Regions from separate parts of the Aminobacter sp. Piv2-1 genome, predicted to be linked through region 1. Evidence: riboswitches for the same ligand, from Rfam matches in the RefSeq annotation. Region 1 holds a riboswitch; each other region holds the start of a gene.
What was found. A riboswitch is a leader RNA that binds a small molecule or an ion and turns the genes downstream of it on or off. The one in region 1 is predicted to bind cobalamin.
Positions count from the first base shown of each region.

Region 2: it holds a riboswitch for cobalamin, as region 1 does, so the genes downstream of both, AmiPiv_RS18065 (CbtB domain-containing protein) here and bluB (5,6-dimethylbenzimidazole synthase) in region 1, are expected to answer to the same signal.
Region 3: it holds a riboswitch for cobalamin, as region 1 does, so the genes downstream of both, AmiPiv_RS08190 (ABC transporter ATP-binding protein) here and bluB (5,6-dimethylbenzimidazole synthase) in region 1, are expected to answer to the same signal.
Region 4: it holds a riboswitch for cobalamin, as region 1 does, so the genes downstream of both, AmiPiv_RS17875 (DUF1636 family protein) here and bluB (5,6-dimethylbenzimidazole synthase) in region 1, are expected to answer to the same signal.

Region 1 covers NZ_JARKMU010000003.1:211,065-216,536, forward strand. Annotated here, with positions in the region: gene AmiPiv_RS07210 (lytic murein transglycosylase) at 1-364, opposite strand, end outside; gene galU (UTP--glucose-1-phosphate uridylyltransferase GalU) at 610-1,497, shown strand; cobalamin riboswitch at 1,568-1,750, shown strand; gene bluB (5,6-dimethylbenzimidazole synthase) at 1,777-2,529, shown strand; gene AmiPiv_RS07225 (outer membrane beta-barrel protein) at 2,628-4,307, opposite strand; gene AmiPiv_RS07230 (KpsF/GutQ family sugar-phosphate isomerase) at 4,481-5,472, shown strand, end outside.
Region 2 covers NZ_JARKMU010000010.1:6,705-12,176, forward strand. Annotated here, with positions in the region: gene AmiPiv_RS18045 (methyltransferase family protein) at 3-479, opposite strand; gene AmiPiv_RS18050 (heparan-alpha-glucosaminide N-acetyltransferase) at 476-1,474, opposite strand; gene AmiPiv_RS18055 (hypothetical protein) at 1,564-1,788, shown strand; gene AmiPiv_RS18060 (gamma-glutamylcyclotransferase) at 1,835-2,524, shown strand; cobalamin riboswitch at 2,592-2,785, shown strand; gene AmiPiv_RS18065 (CbtB domain-containing protein) at 2,822-3,001, shown strand; gene AmiPiv_RS18070 (CbtA family protein) at 3,017-3,784, shown strand; gene cobU (bifunctional adenosylcobinamide kinase/adenosylcobinamide-phosphate guanylyltransferase) at 3,777-4,286, shown strand; gene cobO (cob(I)yrinic acid a,c-diamide adenosyltransferase) at 4,288-4,905, shown strand; gene cbiB (adenosylcobinamide-phosphate synthase CbiB) at 4,920-5,472, opposite strand, start outside.
Region 3 covers NZ_JARKMU010000003.1:410,319-415,790, reverse strand. Annotated here, with positions in the region: gene AmiPiv_RS08200 (Clp protease N-terminal domain-containing protein) at 1-382, shown strand, start outside; gene AmiPiv_RS08195 (MFS transporter) at 894-2,060, shown strand; cobalamin riboswitch at 2,093-2,302, shown strand; gene AmiPiv_RS08190 (ABC transporter ATP-binding protein) at 2,405-3,220, shown strand; gene AmiPiv_RS08185 (ABC transporter substrate-binding protein) at 3,243-4,184, shown strand; gene AmiPiv_RS08180 (FecCD family ABC transporter permease) at 4,238-5,245, shown strand.
Region 4 covers NZ_JARKMU010000009.1:208,622-214,093, reverse strand. Annotated here, with positions in the region: gene AmiPiv_RS17900 (NADH-quinone oxidoreductase subunit C) at 1-16, opposite strand, end outside; gene AmiPiv_RS17895 (NuoB/complex I 20 kDa subunit family protein) at 23-604, opposite strand; gene AmiPiv_RS17890 (NADH-quinone oxidoreductase subunit A) at 595-960, opposite strand; gene AmiPiv_RS17885 (winged helix-turn-helix domain-containing protein) at 1,304-2,497, shown strand; gene AmiPiv_RS17880 (NADAR family protein) at 2,519-3,067, opposite strand; cobalamin riboswitch at 3,183-3,383, shown strand; gene AmiPiv_RS17875 (DUF1636 family protein) at 3,421-3,855, shown strand; gene cobW (cobalamin biosynthesis protein CobW) at 3,852-4,889, shown strand; gene AmiPiv_RS17865 (cobaltochelatase subunit CobN) at 5,061-5,472, shown strand, end outside.

The DNA.
Region 1 (5,472 bases):
CGACGCCGTAGGCCGCCTCGATGCGGTCGAGCCAGGGCTTCCACTTGCGCGCCATCTCGCGGCCGGTGGCGATCGACTGGTCATGCACGCGGTTGTCGAAATAGTCCCACACCGGGGCGGTGAATTCGGGCTGGAAGCGCGCCTTTTCCAGCACTTCGGCATCGGCGGAGGTGATGCCGCGGAAGGCGCGGTCGTAGGTCGAACCGGAAATGCCGTTGTCGGCCGCGACCGAACGGAAGCTCGCCACCCAGCGCTGGAACCCCGGCTCGGCGGCGGCGGGACCGGCAGGCAGCAAAAGCGCGAACGAAATACCGGCGATTGCGGCGGCGCTGGCGAGGGCTCGGGCGGTCTTGTGAAGAGGCATTCTTTCCTCCTTGGAGAGATCAGAAAGTCGATTCATCGCCGAAGCCGGTTATCAATCAGTTTACCATAGTCCTCCGGGGGAACGAAAAGCCGCCTGCCGAATTGTCCAGGGCCAGTCAACTCGATCAAGTTCGCGTGATCGCTGGTCTTGCCCGCCGTCCCCGAATATGTGAACGCATTCAGTATTCATCAATTGGGGCGTGACAGTGTCCACGCCCGGTACATGCAACCATCGGACGAACAGCCATGAAACGAGTTCGCAAGGCAGTATTTCCTGTCGCAGGTCTGGGCACGCGCTTCCTGCCCGCCACCAAGTCGATACCGAAGGAAATGCTGACCGTCGTCGACAAGCCGGTGATCCAGTACGTCGTCGACGAGGCGCGCGAAGCGGGCATCGAGCACTTCATCTTCGTCACCGGCCGCAACAAGGCGGTCATCGAGGACCATTTCGACGTCCAGTTCGAGCTCTACGACACGCTCGCCCAGCGCGGCAAGGGCGAACAGCTGGAAAGGCTGCAGCGCTTGCAGCCGGCGCCGGGCCAGACCTCGTTCACCCGCCAGCAGGTGCCGCTCGGTCTCGGCCACGCGGTCTGGTGCGCGCGCGAGCTCGTCGGCAACGAGCCGTTCGCGCTGCTTCTGCCCGACATGATCATGCAGTCCGAGAAAAGCTGCATGCGCGAGATGGTCGAGCTCTACAACGAGACCGGCAACAACATCATCGCCGTGCAGGAATGCGATCCCGCCGAGGCGCACAAATACGGCATCGTCGGCAAGGGCGAAACCGTCCATACCGGTTTCCGCATCGACGGCATGGTCGAGAAGCCGAAGCCCGGCACGGCGCCGTCGAACCTCTTCATCAACGGCCGCTACATCCTGCAGCCGGAGATCTTCGGCATCCTCGCCAACCAGGAGCGCGGGGCGGGCGACGAGATCCAGCTCACCGATGCGATGCTCAAACTCGAGAAGCAGCAGTCCTTCTACGGCTACCACTATCGCGGCCGCACCTTCGACTGCGGTTCGCCGGAGGGCTTCGTCGAGGCAAACGTCGCCTTCGCGCTGTCGCGCGCCGATATCAACGAGCGCATGGCGGACGTCATCGAAAGCCTGCTCGGCGAGATGAAGCCGGGTCGCTGAGCTTCCCCATGAATGTCGCCCGCGCGTCAGATTCGGACGCGCGGAGCGGTGGTTTTCGGCCTCAGCGCCGTGTAGACATGTCCTGCCAGGTGCCCGCAGCGATGCGGGAGAATCGGGAACACGGTGCAAATCCGTGGCGTGCCCAACGCTGTAAGAGGGACCGCATCGGCAAAGGCCACTGTCCGCAGGACGGGAAGGCGCCGGAAGCGGGTTGAACTCGAGCCAGAAGACCGGCCCGGCAGAAATCGTCCACCGCATGGTCAGGCGGCGGAAACCGATATGCTCGCCAGGGGACACGCGATGCCGACCGACCATACCCATGCCGATACGGGCTGTTTCGATGCGGCAGCGCAGGATGCCGTCTACCGCGCCATCTTCACGCGCCGCGACGTGCGCAGCCATTTCCTGTCCGATCCGATCGAGGACGCCCAGCTGGGGCGCCTGCTGATGGCGGCCCATCACGCGCCCTCGGTCGGCTTCATGCAGCCGTGGAACTTCATCGTCATCCGCGACCCCGGCCGCAGGGAGCAGGTGCGCGACCTCTTCCTCGCCGCGCGCGGGCAGGAATTGCCGCACATCGCCGAAGAGCGGCAGGCGCTCTACCGCAAGCTCAAGCTCGAAGGCATCTCGGAAACGCCGCTCAATCTGGTCGTGACCTGCGACCGCAGCCGGTCGCGGCATTCGCCGCTCGGTCGCTGGCACAATCCCGAGATGGACCTCTACAGCACGGTCTGCGCGGTGCAGAACTTCTGGCTGGCGGCCCGCGCCGAGGGCATCGGCGTCGGATGGGTCAGCATCCTCGACCGTGAGGCGCTGAAGCGGCTGCTCGGCATCCCCGAGCACGTCACGCCGGTGGCCTACCTGTGCGTCGGCCGCGTGTCGGAGTTCGCCGCGCGGCCGGACCTGGAGCGGCATGGCTGGGCAAGCCGCCTGCCGCTCGCCGATCTCATCATGAGCGAGGTCTATTCCGGTGCGGGCGAGGACGTGCTGAAGGCCGCCGTTTCGACGCTGTCGGGCGCCGGGAGTTCCTAGATCATTTCCGCTTTTCTTCGAATTGCGGAAACGCTCTATCTCTTTGTTTTTGCGCAATTCCGGACGGAAAACCGCTGCGCACTTTTCCTGGAATTGCTCTAGCGCTGGACCCTCAGCCCGACGAACACGCTGTTGGTCCTGCTGTCGCGGCCGGCGAGCGTGCTGTCTAGGGACTCGTGCCTGAGGCGGCCGGTCAGGCCGGCGTAGCGGTTGAGCCACCAGGTCAGCCCGGCTTCCGCGGTGAGCGTCAGCTCGCGGTCGTCCGATCCGGCATAGTCGCGCCAGCCGGTGCCGACCGCGGCAAAGCCGGTCAGGTTGGCCCGCATCTGGCGTTCGACCGCGAGGCGCCCGGAATAGAGCACCGAACCGCTCTGGCCGGGCGTCGTCGAGCCTTCCACGACCGTCGTGCCGGTGAGGCTGACGATGGTGCCGCGGATCGGCGACCAGCGAAGGTCGGCCGCCAGCGTGGCTGCGGAAATCGTGTCCAGGCGGTCGTCGTCGAAATCCTCGGCGATCCAGCCCGCCGAAACCTCGCCGCCGAATTTCTCGCCCATGTCGATCTCGACGCCGGCGCGCGCGCCGACACGATTCGACGAACGCTCGAAACCGGCCGTGTCGAATCTGAGGTCGTAGACGCGGCGGCCGAATTCGACCTCGCCGAAGGGGATCAGGGCGGGCGAAACTTCATAGCCGGCGCGAAGGCGGCCGGCATAGAGCGTGGAATTCCTGTCCTCCTGCGACAGCGTGCCCCCACCGGACAGTTCGGCGTCGTCGAACCGCTCGTTGGTCGCTTCGCCTGTCACCGCAAGGCGCAGCTTACCCACGTCCTTCTCCAGGCCAAGGCTGCCGTCGAGCGTGCGCCGCAACGGCTGCGAGACCGTGTCCTCGATCACCACCGGCGACGTCGCCGATTCCGGCCTGACATTGTAGCCGAGCGTGCCGATGGCGCGGAAACCGTCCATCAGTTCGAGTTCGAGCCGCCCGTCGATGCCGCCCGTGGCCTCCTCGAGTTCCTGTCCGGAGACGGACTTGCGGAAGGTGCCATAGGCGTCGATCGTCGCCGAGTGGCGCGCCCAGTCGGAGACGGCGTTGAGGCGAAGCGCGGTTTCCGAAAGCACGGCCGACCTGCCGTTGGCGCTCGAATCGGCGTTCGACGTCGCCGTCACGCCCTGTTCCAGGCTGGGCCGCAGCACGAACGTGCCGACGCGGATGCCGGGTGCCGCGAACGGATAGTCGTCGCGCGGCACGTAGCGTCCCTCAATCGCGGCCTGGCGCCGTGCCTCCGAGCCGCTCGTCGGGGCAAGGTCGGAATCGACCGTGCCCTGGCGCACCGAACCGGTGGTCACCTCGCCGTCCGGCTCGGCCGGCGCATCCAGCCCGCCCTGCTGCGACGGGCGCGCTGCCGCGCCCGCGGCGAGGCGCCTGCGGGCCGCCTCGGCGCGCTGCCGGGCGGTGGTCGGGGGCAGGGCATAGGTCGAGGCGGAGGCCGGATTGGCGTTCGGCGGCTCGCTGAAGATGTCGGCCGTCTCACCGGCGGGCTGGTCGGGAATGGCCCCGGGGCTCGCGGGCTGATAGGTGTCTTGGTTCTGGTCCTGGGCAGCTGCTGCCGGCTGCACGGCCGGGCGCTTGCGCCACATCAGCGCGTCCCTGACCTGGGTTTCGCTGACCGCGCCGCGCAGGCCGGCTTCCTGTGCCTGGGCGGGAAGGAGACACGCCACGGCCGCCACGCTCGCTGTCGCCAGCAAGGCGCAGATGCGCGCACCCTTCGGCCGTCCCATTCGCTCCGGCAAGACCCGTTCCATCGCCACCAATGCCCCGCAGGCGCATGGGCGCCGTGCTTAGCAACTGGTAAATCGCCATGGTTAATGGAGCGTTTCGCTGGCGCGCCGACCGCGCAAACGGGGGGCGATAGTGATGGACAGCCGGCTTGGGACGCGCTAACGCATGCGCCATGCACGCTGGATCGCTAAAAAAAGAGCCGGACCCGCAGGCCTCGATCGCCTCGGCGCTCCGTACCATCGCCACCGAGCAGGCCGGAATCGTGGCTCTCCTCGCATCGCTGGAAGGCCCCCTGGCCGAGCCGTTCGCGCGCGCGGTATCGGTTCTTGGCCAGCTGAACGGCCGCGCGATCATCACCGGCGTCGGCAAGAGCGGCCATATCGGCAGGAAGATCGCCGCCACCTTCGCCTCGACCGGCACGCCGTCCTATTTCGTCCATCCGGCGGAAGCCATCCACGGCGACCTCGGCATGATCACCAGGGACGATGCGATCGTCGCCATCTCGTGGTCGGGCGAGACCGCCGAGCTCAAGGGCATCGTCGGCTATTCGCGCCGCTTCTCCATCCCGCTGGTGGCGATCACCGCCGGCGAGACCTCGGCGCTGACGCGCCAGGCCGACGTGGTGCTGCTCCTGCCGCGCACGCCGGAAGCCTGCCCGCACGGGCTGGCGCCGACGACCTCGACGCTGCTCCAGCTGGCGATAGGCGACGCGTTGGCCGTGGCGCTGCTCGAGGCCCGCGGCTTCACGCCCGATCATTTCCGCACCTTCCATCCCGGCGGCCAGCTCGGCGCCAGCCTGATGCCGGTCGGCGAACTCATGCACACCGGCGACCGCATGCCGGTCGTCACGATCGGCACCAAGATGCCTGAAGCGGTCCGCACGCTGTCTCAGAAACGCTTCGGCTGCGTCTGCGTCGTCGACGCAGACGGCAAGCTGGCGGGCATCATCACCGACGGTGACCTCTCGCGCAATCTCGACCGCAACCTCGTCGAGACGAGCGTCGAGGAGATCATGACGACGCGGCCCAAGACCGTCCCGCGCCAGATGCTGGCAGGGGCGGCGATCGCGCTTCTGAACGAGAACAACATCGGCGCGCTGATCGTGGTCGAGGGCGACCGCCCGGTCGGCCTCGTGCACTTCCACGATCTGCTCAGGATCGGCGC
Region 2 (5,472 bases), on a different contig from region 1:
GGTCAGATCCAGCGCCTGACCCTTTTCGTGTAGTCGATGTATTTCTTGCCGAAACGGGTCTGGAGGTGCTTTTCCTCGCGCTCGATGGCGAGTTTCTGCGTCGCGAAGGCGGCAATCAGGGCCAGGGCGATGAACCAGATGCTCCCGGCGATCAGGCCGATGCCGATCATCATCAGCGTGTTGCCGAAATAGATCGGGTTTCGCGTCAGGGCGAAGGCGCCGTCGGTGACCAGATGGTCGGAAGCCCTGTCCGGCCTGATGGTCGTGTTGCCGCGCTTGAGCGCGCGCATCGCCGAAATCTCGATCGCTACGACTGCCACCACTGCAAGACCGCCGGCGGCGAACAGAATATCGGAAAGCGGCTCGGTGATCCACGGCAGCGGGAGAAAGACCTCAAGCAGGATCGCGACCGCGATCGTCGCAAGATAAATGATCGGCGGCCACGGCACCTTGTTGGGAGCGGCGGAACGATCTGTCATTGCACTCCTCCATTCTGCATTTCGCTGTCCGAGCGCGCGGTGCACATGGCCGTCGTTTCTCGCACGCGGGTCGTCAGCGCCGCGCTCTGCTCACCGGCATAGAAGCGATCGAACGAATCGTCCTTCTGCAGGTCGTCGAGCACGCATGCACAGTAGCGCGCGCAGAATTCGGTGTCGCGGGTCTGCTCGCAGGACAGCTGGCAGGAACTGAGGAACGTCACCTCCCGGGTTTCGACCTGGGCAGGGAAAAACTGTGCAAAGGCCCAGACCAGCGAAATCAGCACCGGCTGGTGGATGAGATAGGCGGCGAGGCCGTGGCGGCCGACGAAGGTCAGCGGCCGTGACCAGGCGCCTGCCTGAAATGCTGCGAGCTTCTCGAACAGGCCGGCCCTCTGTGCAAGCCCGGCGACGCCCATGCCTGCCAGGACCGCGCCGAACCACGGAAACAGCGGCACGTAGTCGTTCGAGCGGGGGACGACGGTCGACAGGCCGACCCACCACAGCGCCGGGTGGTTGAAGATATCCGCGCGCAGGAACTGGGGGGCGGCGATGACCAGTACGGCGATGACCAGGGTCAGCAGGGGCGGCAGGCGCAGGAAGGCGAGGCCGAGCACGCTGGCGAGTGTGATCTGATGCAGGATGCCGAAGAAGATGAACGTGTTCGGCATGGCGAACCATGTCGCCACGGTGATGAGCAGCGCCGCAGCCGCCACCATGGCAAGGCGGCGCCAGTACCTGCCCCAATGAAAGCCCCTGGTGTAAGCCATCACCAGGCTCACACCGACAAGAAAGAGGAAGCTGGAGGCGATGGAGCGCGCGAATATCTTCCAGCCGCCATAGGCGGTCGTGCCTGGATCCATGTAGCCGAAGAACTCCAGATCCCAGGCGAAGTGGTAGATCGCCATGGCGACGAAGGCGACGCCGCGGACGATGTCGATTGTCGAGATGCGTTTCGAGCGGGCCGGAGCCAGGTCGGCGGACAGTTGGGTCGTCATGGATATCACTTTTGCGGTCTGGAACGTTCTTGCGCCAATGCAGTACTATAATGGTTTAAACTAGGCGGTAGTGAGTAGAGTTGCGGCCGATGCACAGAGTTTCTGCGAATGGCGCATCAATCGCGGCCATCGGACGCAGCACCTGGATATTGAAGGGTGACGCCTGCCTGGAGCTTGTATCCGGGGCGCTGGCATTCGGCTACCGTCACGCCGGTGCTGGCAGCGTGGCTGTGTTCGATTTCGGCTCGTCAGGCGACGAAAACGGCCGCCATCTCGACCTTGCCGAGCAGGCGCTGACGGTTGTGCGATTTTGAATTCTCTCCGGAAGGGATTGAATTCCGGGCGTAGCAAGAGGTGACCATGACGGGGCGCATCATGTCGCTGACGGAAGAACTGGTGGCGCGCTGCCATCGTGACGTTGTCGACGAGGGGCCGGATCCTGCCGCGCAGCATCTCGGCGAAGACGATTATGCCCGGATGATCGAGGAGACCATGGCCGCCCGACCGGACGACGGGCCGCTGTGGCTCTTCGCCTACGGGTCGCTGATCTGGAAGCCGGAGGTGGAGCACACCGAGGAGAAGGTGGCGCTGGTGCGCGGCTGGCACCGTTCGTTCTGTGTGAACATGACCCGCTGGCGGGCCACCAAGGCCCAGCCCGGGCTCATGATGGCCATGGACAGAGGCGGCCAGTGCAAGGGGGTGGCGCTGCGGCTCATGGATGGCGACCGCCGCCAGCAACTGGACAAGCTGTTCCGGCGCGAGATGACGCTCAAGCCGTCGACCTACACGCCGCGCTGGCTGAAGCTCTCCACAGAGGAAGGGCCGCTTGTCGCGCTCGGCTTCGTCGCCAACCGCAAGGGGCGCGCCTATGCCGGCGGCATTTCCGAGGACGAAGTGGTGGAACGCATCGCCACGAGCTGCGGCCACTGGGGCTCTGCCGCCGACTACCTGTACAATGTCGTGAAAAACCTTGAGCAGCGGGCGATCCACGACCGGCATCTGTGGCGCCTGCAGCATCTGGTCGCCGAGCGGATCGCGGCGAGAGCCTAAAGGGCCGACGCCGCATTCGCGTCTCCCGGCGTCGGAATTTGGTTTGCCGCCCCCGGCTTTTGTTTCTATAGTTGCCGCCATCGTCGGTTCCGTTTGGAATCAAGAGGGAATGCGGTGAGGGCGTTTTTTGCCCGAAGCCGCGGCTGCCCCCGCAACTGTGTGCGGTTAGCTCTCCCCAAAGGCCACTGAAGCTTGCTTCGGGAAGGCGGGGAAGGGTGTCGATCCGCAAGCCAGGAGACCTGCCGGCGACGGGAAATGAACTCTGTGCCCTCGGGTGGAGGGCGAAAGGACATCGACATGACGACTGTTTCTTCCGCAATCGGCGCCGGCGTTTCTGCCCAGTCGCGCAACATGCAGCTTGCCATGGCGGCACTGCTTGGCCTGTTCTTCGTCGGGTTCCTCGGTTTCTCGCAGATGGAAGTGGTGCACAACGCCGCCCACGACTACCGCCACTCGATGGGCTTTCCCTGCCACTGACGAAGGTCTTCCGACATGTCTGTCTTTCGCAACGTCGTGTTCATCGCGGCGATCAGCGGCCTATTGGCCGGCGTGATCCTTGCCGCGCTTCAGACCTATTCGACCGATCCGCTGATCTTCAAGGCGGAGACCTACGAGAACGCCGGCGGTCATGACCAGATGGCGGCGCCTGCCGCCGGGACCGAAATGTCCGCCCCGGCCGCCGACGCCCAGGCTGCGACACCACCGCAGGAGCCCGAGGCGGAGGCCTGGGCGCCGGCCGACGGTTTCGAACGTTTCGCCTATACGGCGCTTGCAAACGTGGTGAGCGGCGTGGCCTTCGCGCTGATCCTGGTCGCGGCCTCCGAGTTTGCCGGTGGCATCGCCAACTGGCGCCAGGGTGTGTTCTGGGGCTTTGCCGGATTCGCCGTGTTCACGCTCGCGCCCGGCCTGGGACTGCCGCCGGAACTGCCGGCAATGCCGGCCGCCGACCTCGGCGACCGCCAGGTCTGGTGGACGCTCACGGTGCTCGCCACCGCCGCGGGCCTCGCACTCATCGCATTCCGCAAGTCGCTGCCGCTCGCCATCCTGGGCGTCGCCCTGATCGTCGCGCCGCATGTCGTGGGCGCACCGCAGCCGGCAAGCCACGAGACGCCGATCCCGGTGGATCTGCACCGCAGTTTCGTCGTCGCCACCACGATATCGAACCTCGTGTTCTGGGTCGTCCTCGGTGCCGTTGCAGGCTTCGTGCGCGGCCGCTTCATGGGTGAGCGGGGCGAAGCGTTGCGCGGGCATCTTGCCTGAGAAGCTGACCTTCCTGCTCGGCGGGGCGCGCTCCGGCAAGAGCGCGCATGCCGAGCGCCTCGCGACCCAGCATCCCGCGCCGTGGACCTATATCGCCACGGCGCAAGCCTATGACGAGGAGATGCGCGAGCGCATCGACATCCATCGCGCCCGGCGCGGCGCGGGATGGCATACGATCGATGCGCCGCTGGACCTCACTGGCGCCCTCGGCAGCGTCCCGGACGGTGCGACGGTGCTGGTCGATTGCCTGACCCTCTGGCTTTCCAACCACATGCTCGCTGACCATGACGTCGAGGTCGAAAGTTCGAGCCTTGCGGGGCTTCTGGCGCGGCCGCGCGGCCCGTGGTTCGTCGTCGCCAACGAGGTCGGCCTCGGCATCGTGCCGGACAATGCGCTTGGCCGCCGTTTCCGCGACGCGGCCGGACGGCTCAATCAACAGGTGGCGGCAGGCGCCGACGAGGTGCTGTTCTTGGTCGCCGGCCTGCCGATGAGGGTGAAGTGACATGAAGACCATCGACGACCAGAAAGCCGAGCGGCACCGCGCCAAGATGGCCAAGCGCAAGGCGGTGCAGGACGCCGAAGTGGCAGGAAAGACCATCGTCGAGAAGGGCCTTTTGATCGTCAACACCGGGCCTGGCAAGGGCAAGTCGACGGCGGCCTTCGGACTGGCGCTGCGCATGCTCGGCTACGGCCACCGGGTCGGCGTGGTGCAGTTCATCAAGGGCGCCTGGCATTCGGGCGAGCAGGACGCTTTCGCGACCTTCGGCGACCGCGTCGTCTGGCATACGATGGGCGAGGGCTTCACCTGGGAAACGCAGGACATCAAGCGCGACATCGCCGCTGCCGAGGCGGCATGGGCGAAGGCGCAAGAATTGCTTGCCGATCCGAGCATTTCGCTCGTCGTACTCGATGAACTCAACATCGCGCTTCGCTATGACTATCTCGACCTGGACGCTGTGGTTGAGGCCCTCAAGGGCCGGCGCGAAGGGCTACATGTCGTCGTTACCGGCCGCAATGCCAAGCCGGCGCTGGTGGAGGCGGCCGATCTCGTCACCGAAATGGGTGCCACCAAGCACCACTTCTCGGCGGGCGTGAAGGCGCAGAAGGGGATCGAGTTCTGACCGGCAGGGCGCCTTCAGAACCACATGGCCAATCCGACCAGTCCGATCGTGCCGACTAGAATGGCATCGGCCGTCCAATAGAGACGCAAGGCTGCACGGATGTCCGAGGCATTGGCTTCGCGCCGGCCGCCGGCGCCCATGAAGGTGTCGTCGACCATCACGCCGCCATAGCTGCGCGGGCCGGCGAGCGCCAGGCCCAGCGCGCCCGCCATGGCGGCCTCAGGCCAGCCGGCATTGGGCGAACGGTGCTGCTTCGCATCGCGCCAGACCGCGTGCCAGGCAGCCTTCGGGTCCGCGCCTGGAACTGCGAAGGCGGCGAGCACGATTGCCAAGGCCGTCAGGCGCGATGCCGGCAGGTTGATGAGGTCGTCGAAGCGGGCGGCCGCCCAGCCGAAGGCCTCGTGGCGCTTGGTGCGGTGGCCGATCATCGAATCGGCGGTGTTGGCAGCCTTGTAGGCGGCGCCACCGGCAAAGCCGAGGACGGCCAGCCAGAAGGCGGGCGCGGTGATGCCGTCGGAAAAATTCTCGGCCAGGCTTTCGATGGCGGCACGGCTGACGCCGGCTTCG
Region 3 (5,472 bases), 200 kb from region 1:
CGCCCTCGATCTTCCGGACGGCACGGCTCGTCTCGCCTTTGAGCGAGTAGGAGTGGAGCCAGACGCCCTGCAAGCCGCGATCGAACGGCAATATGGCGATGCCCTTCGGTCGCTCGGTCTGACAGCGGATGCACCGCATGAAACGTCGATTTCGGCAAATCCCGGCGCATATCAAGCGGCACCCTCCGGGCAGGCAGTCATGCAGGAGTTGGCAGCAACCCGGAAACACCATGCCCCATTGCTCGGCGCCCATGTCGTCGGCATCGTCGCGGGAATGTCGCAGGGTGTGGCGCCGCGTGCACTCCGTGCCTTGGGCGTTGATCCCGCCACGCTAAAATCGGCTGCCGACGGGATAGTCGAAACAATCGGCCCCGCCCGCTGATCTCCATCGCTCTCCGTCGCAAGGCCATTGTTCCGCTGTCCGGACACACGGTTTGCGCGGCCAGATGGCGCAACCCTGAGCGCATCGACATCGGAAGGGGCGCCTCGAGCGCCCCTTTCTCATTTCTGGCCTGCGAAAGCCGCTCTGGTCCGCCGAACCGGCAGGCGCCAGCCGAGCCGAGCGTCGCGACCGCGATCAGGACCATGCCCACTCCCTGGGCGACGCCGATCGGATGGCCGTAGATCGCCCAGTCGATGATGATGGCGACCACGGGGTAGACGAAGGTGAGCACGCCGATGACCGGCGTCCTGCGCAACCCGCAGGCCGGTAACACCGCGGTCGAATTCCTGCGCCGCGACCTGACGCAGCAGTCCTGACCGCGCCCGGACTGCACCTCCCGAATGCCTGCCATGCGCGGCGCGCATTGCTGCGATGCAGCAATGCTGCTTGTGCAGGGGCCGACATGAGGAAAATGTAGATTTAAATCGTTTCAGCTCCCCCGAGTCCGTCCATGCCCTTGCCGATCCTCGCTTTGGCCGTTGCATCCTTTTGCATCGGTACCACCGAATTCGTGATCATGGGGCTGTTGCCTGAGGTCGCAGCCGACCTCGGCGTGTCGATCCCGGCGGCGGGGCTGCTCGTCACCGGCTATGCGCTGGGCGTGGTCATCGGCGCCCCGATCATCGCCGTCGGCACGGCGAGACTGCCGCGCAAGCCGGTGTTGATCGGCCTCGCCATGATGTTCGTGCTCGGCAATCTGCTCTGCGCCATCGCCCCCACCTACTGGACGCTGATGATCGCCCGCGTCATCACCGCCTTCGGCCATGGCGCCTTCTTCGGCATCGGCTCGGTGGTGGCGGCAAGCCTTGTGCCGGCCAACAAGCGCGCCAGCGCGATCGCCCTGATGTTCGCCGGCCTGACGCTTGCCAACATCCTCGGCGTGCCCGGCGGCACGGCGCTCGGCGAAGCCTTCGGCTGGCGCATGACCTTCTACGCCGTCGTCGTCATCGGCCTGATCTCGGTCGCGGCCATCGCCTGGCTCGTGCCGGCGGGTGTTGCCCCTCCCGGCAAGGGTGGCGTTGCTGGCGAGGTCAAGGTGCTGGGCAAGCTGCAGGTCTGGCTCGCCATGATCATCTCGGCGCTCGCCTCGGGCAGCCTGTTTGCCGTCTTCACCTACATCAAGCCGATCCTGACCGATGTCACCGGCCTGTCAGTCGAGTCCGTCACCTGGATCCTGCTTTTGTTCGGCGGCGGCATGACCATCGGCAACATCATCGGCGGCAAGCTGGCCGACTGGAAGCTGATGCCGACGGCCATCGGCGCACTGGTTGTGATGGCCTCGATCCACGTCGCCTTCGCCGGCCTCAGCTATTCGGCGCCGGCCGCGATTCTGCTCGTCTTCCTCTGGGGCATCATCACCTTCGTCATCGTGCCGCCGATGCAGATGCGCGTCGTCGAGACAGCCTCGGAAGCGCCGAACCTCGCGGCCACGCTCAACCAGGGCGCCTTCAACGCCGGCAATGCCGCCGGCGCCTGGGCCGGCGGGGCGGCAATCTCGATGGGCGTGAGCTATGCCGACCTGCCCTTCGTCGGCGCGGCCATCGCCCTGTCAGCCTTCGCCGTAGCCGTCATTTCCTTCGCACTCGACCGGCGTGACGCAATTCAGCAGGCGGCATGACGCTTTAGCGATTGTCAGCAACCCGTCGTTGCTGTAGCCACGGCAGCGATGGTTCCTGCTGCCCGACTCGGGCAGCGGATTAAATGGGAACACGGTGAGACGTCCCAGACGCGAAACCGTGGCTGCCCCCGCAACTGTGAGCGGATAGCAAGTCGGAAGAATGCCACTGGCCGCAAGGCCGGGAAGGCTCCGAGGCGCCGAAACCCGCAAGCCAGGAGACCTGCCATCATCGGATGAGTTCAACCGGCCGGGGTGTGCCGCGGAGATGATGATGATTGCGACTGCCTTTTTCGGATCGCCGATCGGATCGTTCTGCCGCCTCCGCCACGTCACGGAGACAGGGCATGCTCGATCGCGTCCACGGCTCTAGTCGCCTCGTAGGCTCCACCCCGGCACTACTCGAACTCGACGGCCTGTCATGGGGCCCGCGCGCGTCGAAGCCGATCCTCGAGCCGGTGACCGTGCGCGTCGCGCCGGCGGAGCTTCTGGCCATCGTCGGCCCCAACGGCGCCGGCAAGTCGAGCCTGCTGCGCTGCCTCTACCGTTACCACCGGCCGACCGGCGGCGCGGTCAGGCTGGACGGCAAGGACATCTGGCGGATGAAGCCGCGCGACTGCGCCCGCCGCATCGCCACCGTGCTCCAGGAGCCGGCGTCGGATTTCGGCCTGACGGTGGCCGAGATCGTCGAACTCGGGCTCATCCCGCACGCCACTGGCGTCGGAGCCGCGGCCGACGACTACCTTGACGTCGAAGCCGCACTGTCGCTGCTCGGCCTCACCCGGCTCGCCGCGCGCGATTTCGGCTCGCTGTCGGGCGGCGAGAAGCAGCGCGCCATGATCGCGCGCGCCCTGGTGCAGCGGCCCGACCTGTTGATCCTGGACGAGCCGACCAACCACCTCGACATCCGCCATCAGCTCGAAGTGCTCGAACTGCTTCGCAATCTCGGCTGCACCGTGGTGGTGTCGCTGCACGACCTGGCGCTCGCCTCGGCCTATGCGGACCGCGTGCTGGTCATGGACGGCGGCCGCGCGGTTGCCTGCGGCAGGCCGGCCGACATCCTCACGCCTGAGCGCATCCGCGAGAACTTCGCCGTGGGCGCCACCCTCGACGACCACCCGGTCACCGGCCGGCCGCGCTTTTCCTTCCATCTCGAACGCTGAACCCGCCAGCCAAGGAGCATCCATGCGCCTGACGATTCTTGCCGCCGCGCTCTTCGCGACCACCGCCGCCCAGGCGGATGACTTTCCGGTCACGGTCAGGAGCTGCAACCGCGACGTGACCTTCGCCGCCCCGCCGCAGCGGGCGGTGTCCAACGACATCAACCTGACCGAGATGATGCTGACCCTCGGCCTTGCCGACCGCATGGTCGGCTACTCCGGCATTTCGGGCTGGAACAAGATCGACGCGACCATTCGCAAGGACATCGGCCAGTTGCCGGAACTCGCGCCGCAATATCCGAGCAAGGAGATCCTGCTCGGCGCCGACGCCGATTTCTACTTCGCCGGCTGGAACTACGGCATGAACGTCGGCGGCGCCGTGACCCCCGACACGCTGGCCCCCTTCGGCATCGCCGTCTACGAGCTGACGGAGAGCTGCATCCACGTCATGAAGCGGGAAAAGTCGTCGATGGACGACATGTATGTCGACCTCCTCAACCTCGGCACGATCTTCGGAGTGCGCGACAAGGCCGAGGCCCTGGTGGCAGGCTACAAGCAGGAACTCGCCGACTTCCAGGCCAAGCTGCCTCGGCTCGACAGGCCGGTGAAGGTATTCATCTACGATTCCGGCGAGCAGAAGCCGTTCACGGCGGGCCGCTACGCCATCCCGACCGCGATGATCGAGGCGGCCGGCGGCAGCAACATCGCCGACGACGTCGAGGCCAACTGGGCCGAGATCGGCTGGGAACCGGTGATCGAGCGCAATCCGGACGTCGTCGTCATCGTCAACTACGGCGAGGTGACGGCCGAGCAGAAGATCGCGTTCATGCGCTCCAACCCGGCCTTCAAGGACATTGCGGCGGTGAGGAACAACCGCTTCGTCGTGCTCGAATATGTCGAGGCCACGCCCGGCCCGCGCAACATCGCGGCGATCAAGCGCCTGGCCGAAGCCTTCCGGGCCGACTGACCGTGTCGCACCGGAATTTCGTCAAGGGCCCCCGCCATGTGCTGATCCATGCCATGCCGGCGCTGGTCGCGGCGCTGACGGCACTGCTGGCGGTCACAATGCTTGTCGCGATCGGCGTGGGATCGGTGGCGATTCCGCTCGACGCGGTCTGGGGCGTGATCGCCAACAAGCTCGTGCCGGGCAGTATCGAGGTCTTCTGGTCGAGCGGCCGCGAGAACATCGTCTGGGACGTGCGCGCGCCGCGGGTCATCCTCGGCGCGACGGTCGGCGCCTCGCTCGCGGTCGTGGGCGCGGCACTGCAGTCGGTGACGCGCAATCCGCTCGCCGATCCGCATCTGCTCGGCGTCTCCTCGGGCGCCGCGCTGGGCGCGATCCTCGCTCTTCTCCACGCCGGCATGGTGTTCGGCCCGATCACCGTGCCGCTGTTCGCCTTCGCCGGCGCGCTGGCGGCCACGGCCTTGGTGCTGATGGTCGCCAACCTGACGCGGGCGCACTCGGCCGGCCAACTCGTGCTGGCCGGCGTCGCCGTCAGCTTCATCATAACGGCGGCTGGCAACCTGTTGATCTTCCTGGCCGATCCACGGGCGGCGCCTATGGTCATCTTCTGGATGCTCGGCGGCCTCGGCCTGGCGCAATGGCAGCAGCTGGCCTACCCGCTGCTGGCGCTCGCCGCCGGCGGCGGCTACCTGCTGACCCAGGCCCGCAACCTCAACGCCATGACGCTCGGCGACGAAAGCGCCACCGCGCTGGGGCTGCCGGCGCGACGCTTCCGCCTCGTCACCTTCGTGGTCTGCGCCGTGCTCACCGGCAGCGCCGTCGCCTATTCGGGCGTCATCGCCTTCGTCGGGCTGATGATCCCGCATGTCGTGCGGCTCGCGATCGGCGGCGACTACCGCCGGGTGCTGCCGTTGTCGGCCCTGGTCGGCGCCATCTTCCTCGTCACGGCCGACATGGCCGCCCGTACCGTGCTGCCGCCGCAGGACATGCCGCTCGGCATCCTCACGGGGCTGATCGGCGGCGTGGCGTTCGTCGCCCTGATGCGCCGCCGGGTCACAAACTGAGGGCCAGTTGGTAATGCAACGCAACACAGCGCAAATCCTGTTGCAGCCCCTGTTTTTCGCCGCTATGGATTTCGCATGAACACGACTTCGCTCCAGAACAATTGGTGGCGGGCCAGCTGACAGCGGCCTCTTGAAGCGCGTGCGCGTGAAAATTGTGGTGGCCGCAACGGGAGTTCCGGGCGGCCATTTGCTTTTTTCGAGCCAGCTCCGGAACCTCCAGCGGCAAG
Region 4 (5,472 bases), on a different contig from region 1:
TCAGGGCTTCACTCATTTGGGATCACCGCTCGATGGTGCCGGTGCGGCGGATCTTCTTCTGCAGAAGAAGGATGCCGTAGAGGAGCGCCTCGGCGGTCGGAGGACAGCCGGGCACGTAGATGTCGACGGGCACGACGCGGTCGCAGCCGCGCACCACCGAATAGGAATAGTGGTAGTAGCCGCCGCCGTTGGCGCACGAGCCCATCGAGATGACGTAGCGCGGCTCGGGCATCTGGTCGTAGACCTTGCGCAGCGCGGGCGCCATCTTGTTGGTCAGCGTGCCGGCGACGATCATCACGTCCGACTGGCGCGGAGAGGCGCGCGGCGCAATGCCGAAGCGCTCGGCGTCATAGCGCGGCATCGAGATGTGCATCATCTCGACGGCGCAGCAGGCGAGGCCGAAGGTCATCCACATCAGCGAGCCGGTGCGCGCCCAGGTGATCAGCGCCTCCGACGAGGTGACGAGGAAACCCTTGTCGGACAGCTCGTTGTTCAGCTCGCCGAAGAAGGCGTCGTCGGAACCGATGAGCTTGCCGGTGTTCGGATCGATGATGCCTTTCGGCTTCGGCGCGATCAGGGTGCCGGAGGCGTCGTTCAATCCCATTCCAGCGCTCCCTTTTTCCACTCGTAGACGAAGCCGATGGTCAGCACGGCCAGGAAGATCATCATCGACCAGAAGCCGAGCATGCCGATCTCGCCGAAGGACACCGCCCACGGAAACAGGAACGCCACTTCGAGGTCGAAGATGATGAAGAGGATGGACACCAGATAGAACCGGATGTCGAATTTCATGCGGGCATCGTCGAAGGAGTTGAAGCCGCACTCGTAGGCCGACAGCTTTTCCGGGTCCGGGCTGCGGTAGGCGACGAGGAAGGGCGCCACGATGAGGGCGATGCCGACTACGAGCGCCACACCGATGAAAATGACGATGGGCAGATACGAACTCAGGAGAGCGTTCATGCTGCGAATTCCGTTGGTGGCCAATCCACCCAGACTTACAGCACGGGGTCCGTTTCCGGAAGCGCGACGGTTCCTCGCCGGTTCGGACGAAACGGTCGTGCTGCAATGCGGCGACGGTTAGCGCAGGCAGTCGGGCGAAGCAAGCCCAACCTTGTCCGAAAGGTGGCAAACCCCACGGCTGGGCCAGAATCCTGGGGGCATCGCCCATCTTTGATTTCTTTCTATTTTTACTCCACTTTACTCTCCTGACAAGGCCCGGACGGCACTTCTGCTAGCATCTGCAGCAAAGTGCGATTCCCCTACCCCAGCGTCACATTTCCGAAGACTGCGATAGCTTGCCGCAATGACCGAAAAAATCTCCCTGGCCACCGCCCGCCGCATTGCTCTCGCCGCGCAGGGTTTCGGCGATCCACGGCCGACCGGAGCAATCACGCGACGTCATCTCAAGCGCGTGCTCGACCGCACCGGCCTGTTCCAGATTGATTCGGTCAGCGCCATCGTACGCGCCCACTACATGCCGCTCTATTCGCGACTCGGCCCCTATCCGATGGCGCTGCTCGACGACGCCATGCAGCCGAAGAAGCGCATGCTGTTCGAATATTGGGCGCACGAGGCGTCGCTGCTGCCGCTCGAGACCTTTCCGCTGATGCGCTGGCGCATGGAGCAGGCCGATACGGAAATGTACTCGGGCCTGGCGAAGTTCGGCCGCGAGCACCGAGGCCACATCGAGGAGATCTACCGGGAGGTCGTCGACCGCGGACCGATCGCGGCGTCCGATATCGAAGGGGCAAAAGGCTCGGGCGGCTGGTGGGGCTGGAGCCGCGAGAAGCATGCCTTCGAATGGCTGTTCTGGGCGGGCCGCATCACCACCCATTCCCGCCGCGGCTTCGAGCGGCTCTACGACCTGCCCGAACGCGTCCTGCCCGCCGAGATATTCAACCGCCCTGCCCTGCCGGCCGCCGACGCGCATCGCGAACTCCTCAGGATTTCCGCCCGCGCCCACGGCGTCGCAACAGCCATCTGCCTGCGCGACTACTTTCGCCTGTCGCCAGCGAATATGAAGGGCCGGCTGGAAGAGCTGGTCGAGATGGGCGAACTTGTCCCGGTGCGGGTCGAAGGCTGGAACCGGCAGGCCTTCCTCCACGCCGGCGCGCGTGTCCCTCGCAGGCTCCGTGCCCGCGCCCTGCTCGCGCCGTTCGACCCGCTGGTGTTCGAACGCAGCCGCGCCGAACAGCTCTTCGACTTCCGCTATCGCATCGAGATCTACACCCCGGCGGACAAGCGCCAGTATGGCTACTACGTCCTGCCGTTCCTGCTCGGCGAGCGCATCGTCGCCCGCGTCGACCTCAAGGCCGACCGGCCTGCCCGCGTGCTGCGCGTGCAGGCTGCCTATTCGGAGCCATGCGCCCCGCCAGAAACCGCGGCCGAGCTACACGAAGAACTCAAGCAGATGCGCGACTGGCTCGGCCTCGAACGCATCGAGGTGACGCCCGCCGGCGACCTAGGGCCGGCGTTGGCAGCTATTGAGACGGGGTGACTCTGCCAGATTTTCAATAGCTCAGCCGCGGAGCGATTCACGCGCTTCCATCAAAGCAAATCCGAGAAGATTTTCTCCGCCCCACTGCAGCGGATTGCTGGCGCGTACATCCTCGGCGGCAAGGCCAATGCCCCACACAGGATCGACAGGGCTAGCCTCGACCAATATGGCGCTGCCCGTCGAGAGCAAAAAGTCGCGCAGTGCCAAGTTCTGTCCGAATTTGTGCTTGCTTCCCTCGGTAACGATACGGGCCTTCTCACGATCCCATATGGCCGGGTCAAATCCACGCACCCCCCTGCCGAATTGCTTTGCCTGCTTCGGACTTTCGGCCGCTAGTATCTTGGATGCAGTCTCTTGGTCTCCGAACAGACGAGCCTTTTCGGCCATCATCCAGTGTTCGGCGCTCGGATAGCGTAGGCCATTCATCTCAAACGAAGCTGGCCACCATTGACTTAGGCAAGATGAGGTAATTCTACCGTCCCTGGACGGTTGATGCCCCCAGAAGAACAAGAACTGAAGACTCGCCTTGGCGCGATAAGCATCTTCCAGTTGAGAGCGGTTGCGATACATTCTTGCATTTGAAAATGCCGGCAGCGCTTGTCAACCGCCATGCGCGCCCTTTCTCGATCAGACTCCTGCGACGGCATCTGTCGCTCCGCCGCGTTGACTCCACCCCTCGCTACCGCCTAAATCGCCAGTCGACGGTCCTCCGCCCGCAAAGGCGGAAGCTAAGAGGGAATGCGGTGCGGCTTTTTCGGCCAACTCCGCGGCTGTCCCCGCAACTGTGAGCGAAGAGCCGAGCCCGAAGACCACTGGGATTTCCCGGGAAGGCGGGCCAAGGCGACGATCCGCAAGCCAGGAGACCTGCCGTCTAAGTTTTTGATCCGAAAGCCTGGCGGGTGTCCCAGGCAAGGAGCCTGGATTTGGACTTCGACGACAATTCTCCGGTCGCACCATCGGACGCATCCTGCGATGCAGCCGACGCGCGCGCCTGTGATGTAACCATCCTCGTCTGCTCCTCCTGCCGCGACGAAACCGGCTCGGACGCCCATCCCCGCGCCGGCGCCAGGCTTGCCGAGAACACGCGCATGGCTGCCGGCAACGACATCTCCGTGCGCAGCGTCGAATGCCTCGGCAACTGCAAGCGCCGCCTGAGCGCGGCACTGATCCGCGACGGCTCCTGGAGCTACGTCTTCGGCGACCTCAGAATTTCCTCGGGCGAAGACCTTGTCACCGGGGCAAGACTCTTCGCCACCTCGACCGACGGCCTCATCCCCTGGCGCGGTCGTCCCGACAGCCTCAAGCGCGGCCTCGTCGCCCGCATTCCCCCGCTCAATCTGACCAAGGAAGAAAAATGACCGCCTCCGTCGAACGCGTCCCCTGCACCGTCGTCACCGGGTTTCTCGGCGCCGGCAAGACCACCCTGCTGCGCAACATCCTGGAGAATGCAAAGGGCAAGCGCCTCGCCATCATCGTCAACGAGTTCGGCGACGTCGGCATCGACGGCGAGATCTTGAAGGGCTGCGGCATCGACGCCTGCCCGGAGGAGAACATCGTCGAGTTGGCCAATGGCTGCATCTGCTGCACCGTGGCCGACGACTTCGTGCCGGCCCTCGACCAGATCCTGTCGCGCTCGCCGAAGGTCGACCACATCCTGATCGAGACCTCGGGCCTCGCTCTCCCCAAGCCGCTGGTCCAGGCCTTCCAGTGGCCGACGGTGAAGAGCCGCGTCACGGTCGATGGCGTCATTGCCGTCGTCGACGGTCCGGCCCTCGCCGACGGCAAGGTCGCCTCCGACATGGAAGCGCTCGCCGCCCAGCGCAGCGCCGATGATTCGCTCGACCACGACGACCCGGTCGAGGAAGTGTTCGAGGATCAGGTCGCCTGCGCCGACCTCATCATCCTGTCCAAGTCCGACCTGCTCGACGAGGCCGGCCACGCCCGCGCCAGCGCCATCGTTGGCGAGCATCTCGCCCGCGCCGTCAAGATCGTGCCCTCGTCGATGGGCAAGGTCGACCCGTCGGTGCTGCTCGGCCTCGGCCTCGCCGTCGAGGACGACATCGAGAACCGCAAGACCCATCACGACGGCGCCTTCGACCACGAGCACGACGATTTCGACACCTTCGTCATCGAAATCCCCTCGATCGTCAGCCCCGAAGAACTGGCCAAGCGCGTCGCTACCGCCGCCGAGGAAGAAAACGTGCTGCGCGTAAAGGGCTTCGTAGACGTCGGCGGCAAGCCGATGCGCCTGCTCGTCCAGGCGGTCGGCCCGCGCGTCAACCACTACTACGACCGCGCCTGGACTGCCGAAGACGACCGTCGCTCGCGCCTCGTGGTCATCGGCCTCAAGGGCCTCGACCGCCCGGCCATCGAGCGCATCCTGGTGGGCTAACCGAATGCGAAGCTTGCCCCCTCATCCGGCCGCTTCGCGGCCACCTTCTCCCCGCTGGGGAGAAGAGTACGCTGGCACCGCCAATGCTGCTCCTCTCCCCTCGGGGAGAGGTGGCGAGCGTAGCGAGCCGGTGAGGGGGCGACCTCGCACAGCCTTCCGAGGGGCGCGCTGATGCACATCCTCACCACCACATCCGCCTCGCTCGACGACCTGATCGAGCCGGTCGACCTCAGGCAGAAGCCTGCGGATGTGGTGGCGCTGTCCTTCACCGACAGCGACCTCGCGGGCCTCGCCAACGCCTGGAAGGCGGATGCGGCAAACCTGCCGCCGATGCGGCTGGCCAACCTGCGCGACCTCCGCCACCCCATGTCCGTCGACCTCTGGATCGACAGCGTGGCATGCCACGCCAAGGTCATCCTCGTCCGCATCCTCGGCGGCCACGACTGGTGGCGCTACGGCTGCGACCGCCTCGCCGCCCTTGCACGCGAAAAAGGCATCGCGCTGGCGCTGCTACCCGGCGAAAGCCACGACGAGGATTTGCGGCTGATCGAAGCCTCGACGCTGCCGCGCGACGAACTCGACG